Regions from separate parts of the Pectobacterium wasabiae CFBP 3304 genome, predicted to be linked through region 2. Evidence: predicted binding sites of a transcription regulator. Region 2 holds the regulator's gene; the other holds the start of a gene.
The links. Region 2 encodes PurR, which represses purine synthesis genes. Its sites were predicted from a motif close to CANGCAAACGTTTGCNTG; they were not measured.
Positions count from the first base shown of each region.

Region 1: a site for PurR is predicted at 1,449-1,466, ahead of aroL (shikimate kinase AroL). Genes of this name have one in related genera too.

Region 1 covers NZ_CP015750.1:3,128,643-3,132,288, reverse strand. The annotation lists gene A7983_RS14145 (nucleoside permease) at 1-87, opposite strand, end outside; gene ppnP (pyrimidine/purine nucleoside phosphorylase) at 431-715, opposite strand; gene aroL (shikimate kinase AroL) at 854-1,375, opposite strand; gene A7983_RS14130 (type II asparaginase) at 1,858-2,907, opposite strand; partial or broken gene A7983_RS14125 (multidrug ABC transporter permease/ATP-binding protein) at 3,114-3,646, opposite strand, start outside.
Region 2 covers NZ_CP015750.1:4,562,746-4,566,391, forward strand. The annotation lists gene A7983_RS20730 (C40 family peptidase) at 1-327, shown strand, start outside; gene cydH (cytochrome bd-I oxidase subunit CydH) at 426-515, opposite strand; gene purR (HTH-type transcriptional repressor PurR) at 906-1,931, shown strand; gene cfa (cyclopropane fatty acyl phospholipid synthase) at 2,240-3,391, shown strand; gene A7983_RS20745 (riboflavin synthase) at 3,454-3,646, opposite strand, start outside.

The DNA of each region.
Region 1 (3,646 bases), 1.4 Mb from region 2:
CAGATACAGCCAGAGTGGAACGAACCAGGCTCCCCAGATAAACCATTCAACGAACATCATGAACGACAACTTTGCTGTAGTTTTCATATTTACATCCTTCATGACAGAGTAAGGTACACCTTTAAAATACCAATTAATAATACCTTTTAAATACCTTTGGGTTCATTATTTGAACTACATAACACTTTCGCAGCATTATTTATCATTACAGGGAGAAAGAATGGCAGAAAAGCGTGATAGCAAGGTGGGGTTAAAAATGAGGATAAAGGAGATAGTGCAGAATCAGTATAAAAAACGCCGCGTCATGTAGTACATAGCGCGGCGAGAACGATGTATACCCATCATATTTCAAGTTGCATGTGTGTTGTTCAAAACGCTAACACGTTGCCCTGAAACTTGAATGACTTGGGATATAGAATATAAATAGGTATTACAGATACTTACACAAATAAGAAGTCGGTTCGACCACCTGTAAATTGAACTCGCTTTTTCCCGGAACGAAAAACGTTTCTCCCGGTGTGAAAACCTGCCAATCCGGTGCGCCGGGCAACAGCACTTTCAATGCCCCGGTGATGACCGTCATTTCTTCCGGTTGTCCGGTTCCAAACGTGTACTCACCCGCATCCATAACACCGACACTGGCGCGGCCAATGCTATCGCCTTCAAAACCGATTGACTTGACCTTCCCTGCAAAATACTCATTTACATTCAGCATAGCGCGGCACCTATCGTCGAAAAATTCAGGAAATTCATCTTAAAAGGAGAGTCGCGCCACTGTCACGATCTATTCATTGAAAGTTAGTGCTCAGTAACACTGACTGATGATTATTTTACCAGTGTCCCGTTTACCACCCTACGCTGCCGACGAACGCAGTGCCTTCAACACGCTTGCCACAATGGCTTCCGGCGTCTGCGACGCATCAATAACGTGATGCGCAACACCGCGATAAAGCGCTTCGCGCGCGGCCAGCACATCGGCCATTTCCTCTGCAATCGGGCGACCTGTCAGCGTAGGCCGCTGGTTATCCTGCGGGTTTTCCTCCAATCGCTGAGCCAGCAATTCGGCATTCGCATGGAGGTAAATGACAATACCTTGGTCATGCATAAAACGTCGATTGGCTTCAGCCAATACCATACCGCCGCCAGTCGCAACGATGTAGCGGTTGGACGTCACCTGCTGAAGCGCCAGACTTTCACGCTGACGAAAACCGTGCCATCCTTCCTGCGCCACCACATCAGCCACCGTCATATTGGTCGTCTGCTGCATAAACAGGTCAGTATCGACAAAGTCATATCCTAACGCCTGTGCCAGTTGATGCCCTACCGTAGTCTTTCCACAGCCTCTGGCACCAACCATAAAAATGGGGTGTGTCATGTAATGACGAATCCTTCTTTTTTACTCACCCGTTCCGTCATATTTCAGGCTGCATGTACATTGGTTATCCTGCAACGCGAACGATTTCGGGTATCAAAGATAAATAGGGTGATTACCTGCTTTGTCGTGGGCTGAATCATACCGATAAAATCAACAGAGAGGGAAGTGACTTCTCAGTGGAAACGAAAAGTTGAATAACTAAAAGTAAAAATTGAATGACAGGAAATATACCCTAAATAATTCGAGTTGCAGGAAGGCGGCGAGCGAGGGCATCCCGATGAGCTTACTCAAGTAAGTGATTCGGGTGACTGACAAACCTACCAGAGGCAGGTTTGAACGCTGCTTGCAGCGGCCCCAACGGGGCGAGGTACACGCCAGTGTGCCGAGTAACGACGCCAACGCACATGCAGCTTGAAGTATGACGGGTATAAAAAGCCCCGCGTTTAAAGGCGGGGCTATCACACTAAAAACCGCTCAGACGCTTAATAAGCGTGGAAGTAATCCTGGATCACGGCTGGGTTCGTCGTTTTCGTCAGTGCCAGCATCAGCAGAATACGTGATTTTGCCGGGCTTAGAGAATCGGCAACCAGACCAGGTTGGCCAGCGTCCGGTGGTACGATACCGCTGCCAGTACGGCTGGAACGCACAACCACAACACCTTTGCTTTCCGCTTTACGGATGCCGGCATCGCCACGCTTGGATACGCTACCCGCTCCCATGCCAGCATATACGATACCTTTTACACCATGCTTGATAGAGGCATCATACATATATTCTGGATCGTCCTGATAGCCATAAATAATGTCGACGGCAGGCAGTTTATCGATGTTAGTCACGTCAAACACAGAGCGTGTAGTGTGAACTTTATCCAGACGCGTCTGGTAGTACACTTTGTCACCGATAATCACGCCGAGATAACCTTCTTCTGGCGCTTTAAAGGTATCCAGTGTAGAGGCGTTGGTTTTGCTGATGAAACGGGCAGAACCGATACGATCGTTCAGCACCACCAGCACCCCACGGCCACGAGAGTTTTTATCCGTAGCCACTTTTACTGCACCGTACAGGTTCATCGGGCCGTCGGCACTGATTGCCGTTGCCGGACGCATCGCAGCGACAAAAACGACCGGTTTGTCACTTTTCACTGTCAGGTTCAGAAAATAAGGCGATTCGTCGAGCGTATCCGTACCGTGCGTAATGACCACGCCATCAACATCGCTGCGGGCCAGCAGCTCGTTCACGCGCTTGCTCAGCGTTAACAACACATCGCTGGTCATATTTTCACTGCCGATGCTGGCAACCTGCTCACCTTTAATATTGGCAAGCGTTTTCAGCTCAGGCACCGCTTGAATCAGCGTCTCTACGCCCAGCGCCCCAGCCTTGTACCCAGTGGTTTGCGTATTGGCCGCTGCGGAACCCGCAATCGTACCGCCCGTTGCCAGAATGACAATGTTAGGTAAATTTTCTGCCGCATTCGCCAGAGACGAAAAACAAACAAAAACAACAACGAATAATGCGTTAAACATCCTTTTCATAACCTATACCAACTTATTGAGTTAAGTGGCAGATCAGATACGTCAGGTATCTGATCTGTAAGTAAAAAACCTCAACTCTGTTGGCAGCCTGCCAACATTGGCGCTTATAATGCCCCAGAATTCAACGAATTAACATATGCCTGTCAGACTTCACGCTAACGGTGTGTCGTGACTCACAGCGCGATGCTCAGACTCACAGATTTGCGCTAGCGACTAATCTGCGCGATAGCATCCTGCGAGGCCTGTTCACGCGCTGCGCCCGTCAGTTCTGACAGCGTACCCTGATGCATTTCAAGCAGGCGATCGGCATGTTCAAAGTAGTGATCGTCATGGCTAATCGCCACAATCGTTTTTCCCAATGCACGCAACTGTGGTAACAGCTCAAGATAGAATACGCGACGGAATTGCGGATCCTGATCGGCAGCCCATTCATCCAACAATAGGATGTCCCGCTGTTCGGCAACGGCCAGCAGTAGTGCTACGCGCTTACGCTGCCCCTGTGAGAGCTGTAAATTCATTACCCGATGATTCTCCAGCGTCAACTTATGCCGCATATTCAAGCGATCCAGCCATTCATCAACCAACGCGGTATCCGGCTCCGTTCCCTGCGGCCCCATCATCTGCCCAAACAGGTGGAAATCGGTAAAAATGGCAGAAAATAGCTTTTGATAATCCCCTCGTGTTTCCGCTGTAACGGGGTGGTTATCGAGCAATAACGTACCGGAAACGGGGGCATAAA
Region 2 (3,646 bases):
TTTACCGGATTCGACTGTAGCGGACTGGTCTATTATGCGTATAAAGATGTCGTTAAGATCCAAATCCCACGTACCGCGAACGAAATGTACCATCTGCGCGATGCCGCTCCGATTAAAAAGAGTGAACTGGAAAGTGGCGACCTGGTCTTCTTCCGCATCAACAATCGTGGGGCAGCCGATCATGTCGGGGTTTATTTGGGAGAAGGCAAATTTATCCAGTCGCCGCGTACAGGCTCAGATATTCGTATCAGCAAACTGAGTGAGGACTATTGGCAGGAGCACTATGTTGGAGCGCGGCGCGTGGTGACACCACAGACTATTCGTTAAGAGATAGGGGCAACCTACGTCGAACAGCAGTGATGCAGACACGTTTTATGCACCACAAACGTGTCTGCGTGCTTAACTAATGCGGAAGCACCGAGCGGTTAGTTCAGCACCGCAACAAAGCTAAATGCGATGATCACGGCCAACGAGCCAACGGTTGTCAGCAGAGACATCTTCAGATTTGTATCCATAAACCACTCCTTATTAGCGAACAAGTTTCATCTGAAACTTCCTCTGAAAAAAAGACACCACCATTTGCAGCAGAACCCACAGGGCAGTTAAAGCCACAAATAATAGGGTTATTACGATTCTTTCATAATTCTAGCGAAAAATCTCCGACGAATGCATCACTAATAGTATAAATTAGCCCTTTCACTTTCATGATAAATCGGACACAATCCGCTGTTTATGAAAGCGCTGCGTATCAGTCGAAAAACGTCAAGCCAGATCCCTTCGGTATAACATTCGGCACTCTCCTTCTGAAATCCTGTTTTTTAGCTTAGAAGAAGAACTTTAAACGTAGGCAAACGATTAACAATATACTTACGTCTGTAACAGGTAAGTTCAGGAGTCATTTTTAGATGGCAACGATTAAAGATGTGGCAAAACGTGCTGGCGTTTCCACCACAACCGTATCGCACGTGATTAATAAAACACGTTTCGTCGCCGAAGAGACTAAGGCAGCCGTCAGGGCAGCAATCAAGGAATTGCACTACTCGCCCAGCGCCGTCGCCCGCAGCCTCAAAGTTAATCACACTAAATCTATCGGCTTGCTGGCCACATCCAGCGAAGCACCCTATTTCGCTGAGATCATTGAAGCAGTCGAAAACAGTTGTTATGCCAAAGGCTACACGCTGGTGCTGTGTAATTCTCATAACGACATCGGCAAACAGCGCGCTTATCTCTCGATGCTGGCGCAAAAACGCGTCGACGGCCTGCTGGTCATGTGTGCCGAATACCCGCCAGAACTCTTGGGCATGTTGGAAGATTATCGCAGCATTCCCATGGTCGTCATGGACTGGGGACAAATGCACAGCGATTTCACCGATACCATCATCGATAACGCCTTTGAAGGCGGCTATATGGCGGGTCGCTATCTGATTGAACGCGGCCATCGGGATATCGGTGCCATCCCAGGAATACAAGAGCGCAACACGGGCAACGGACGCTACCTTGGCTTTTTAAAAGCGTTGAAGGAAGCCGACATCGCCGTGCGCGATGAATGGGTCGTGCGAGGCGATTTTGAACCGGAATCCGGTTATAAAGCCATGCATCAGATTCTCGCGCAAAAACAGCGGCCCACCGCCGTATTCTGTGGTGGCGACATCATGGCGATGGGTGCCATTTGTGCGGCAGACGAATTGGGGTTACGTGTACCACAGGATATTTCGGTGATCGGTTATGACAATGTGCGTCACGCACGGTTCTTTACACCGGCACTAACCACCATCCATCAGCCGAAAGAGCGTCTGGGCCAATCCGCCTTCTCTATGTTGCTGGATCGTATTACCAGCAAGCGCGAAGATGCACACGTCATTGAAGTGCATCCGACGCTGATTGAGCGCCGCTCGGTTGCCGACGGCCCGTTCCGCGATTATCGCCGCTAACCTCGACAATTCAACACACACGATTTTCTTATACCTATCCGCTTTCCCTCTCTGCTTCAGCCAATTCTCTTGTATATTGGCTGAAGCGACTCTAAACTGAACTTTGCGTTTCAGTTTCACTGATAAAACCCAAAATAGTGATGGCCGCACTTCGGTAAACAGGTACGCATTTTTTGCCAATGGGCACCCCGTTTACGCGCAAATTTCTTCTTCATTTTTCTCTGGTGACAGCCGATACATCGGCTGCGGTAAGTGCTGTCCAGGTATGTTTTTCCATACTTTCACACGTGAAAAATTTAGGAGACATCATGGGTACACCTTATGCAAAAGAACAGCGTAGCCATACCTCGCCCTGGTTCAAAATCATGCAGGAAAGGCTAACCGCTGCGGATATCACCATTAACGGCTCTCGTCCTTTTGACATCCACGTGATCAATACCAGTTTTTTTAAACGCGTCTTGCAGGAAGGTTCATTGGGGTTAGGTGAAAGCTATATGGACGGATGGTGGGAGTGTGAACGGTTGGATATGTTTTTCCATCGTGTCCTGCGCGCAGGACTAGAAAATACATTACCTCGCCGCTTGCACGATCTTACGCGAGTCGCCATTTCCCGCATCACCAATTTGCAGTCCCGCAGACGTGCCCGAGTGGTCGGCGAGCTGCATTACGATTTGGGTAATGACCTTTTTGCCCTGATGTTGGATCCTTACATGCAATATTCCTGCGCTTACTGGAAACAAGCGCAAACGCTGGAACAGGCGCAGGAAGACAAACTCACCCTGCTTTGTGAAAAACTCCAGCTAAAATCAGGGATGACGCTGCTGGATATCGGTTGCGGTTGGGGTGGACTTGCCGAATTTGCGGCGCGCCGCTACGGTGTTTCCGTTTACGGCATCACCATTTCCAAAGAACAACAGATGCTGGCGCAGCAGCGCTGTCAAAATTTGGACGTCCTCATCAGGCGACAAGATTACCGCGATCTCGATCGGCAATTTGACCGAATAGTATCGGTAGGCATGTTTGAGCACGTCGGGCCACGCAACTATGATAACTACTTTCGTATTGTACGCCGCAGCCTAAAGCCAAATGGGCTGTTCCTGCTGCATACCATCGGCGCTAACTCAACCGGTTCACGCCTCGACCCTTGGATTCATAAATATATCTTCCCCAACGGCTGCATTCCATCCATTCAGCATATTGCGCAGGCGAGTGAACCTTACATGGTGATGGAGGACTGGCACAACTTCGGTGCCGATTACGATCGTACCTTAATGGCGTGGCATACGCGCTTTCAGCAAGGATGGCCCCAGCTTTCCACACGCTATACTGCCCGCTTCCGTCGGATGTTCAGCTACTATCTGAACGCATGTGCCGGAGCATTCAGAGCAAGAGATCTTCAGCTCTGGCAGATTGTCTTCAGCATTAATGGCATTGACGGCGGATTATGCGTTTTGCGTTGAGAGGAAGAAGAGGAACCGGATGAGCGTATCCATCCGGTTTAACAAAATAGGCGACACAAAACTTAGTCTTCGCTACCGAGTTCGCTCGCCTGCTTGCTGGCGAGTACGCGCTCGACGGTATCCACCACGGCCTGCGTTTGCGGGTCGATTTCAATATTAATGCGATGCCCCAAACGCTTCTGCCCTAGCGTTGTGCGATTCAACGTTTCTGGAATTAAATGCACGCAGAAACGTCCGCGAGTCACCTCGCCCACC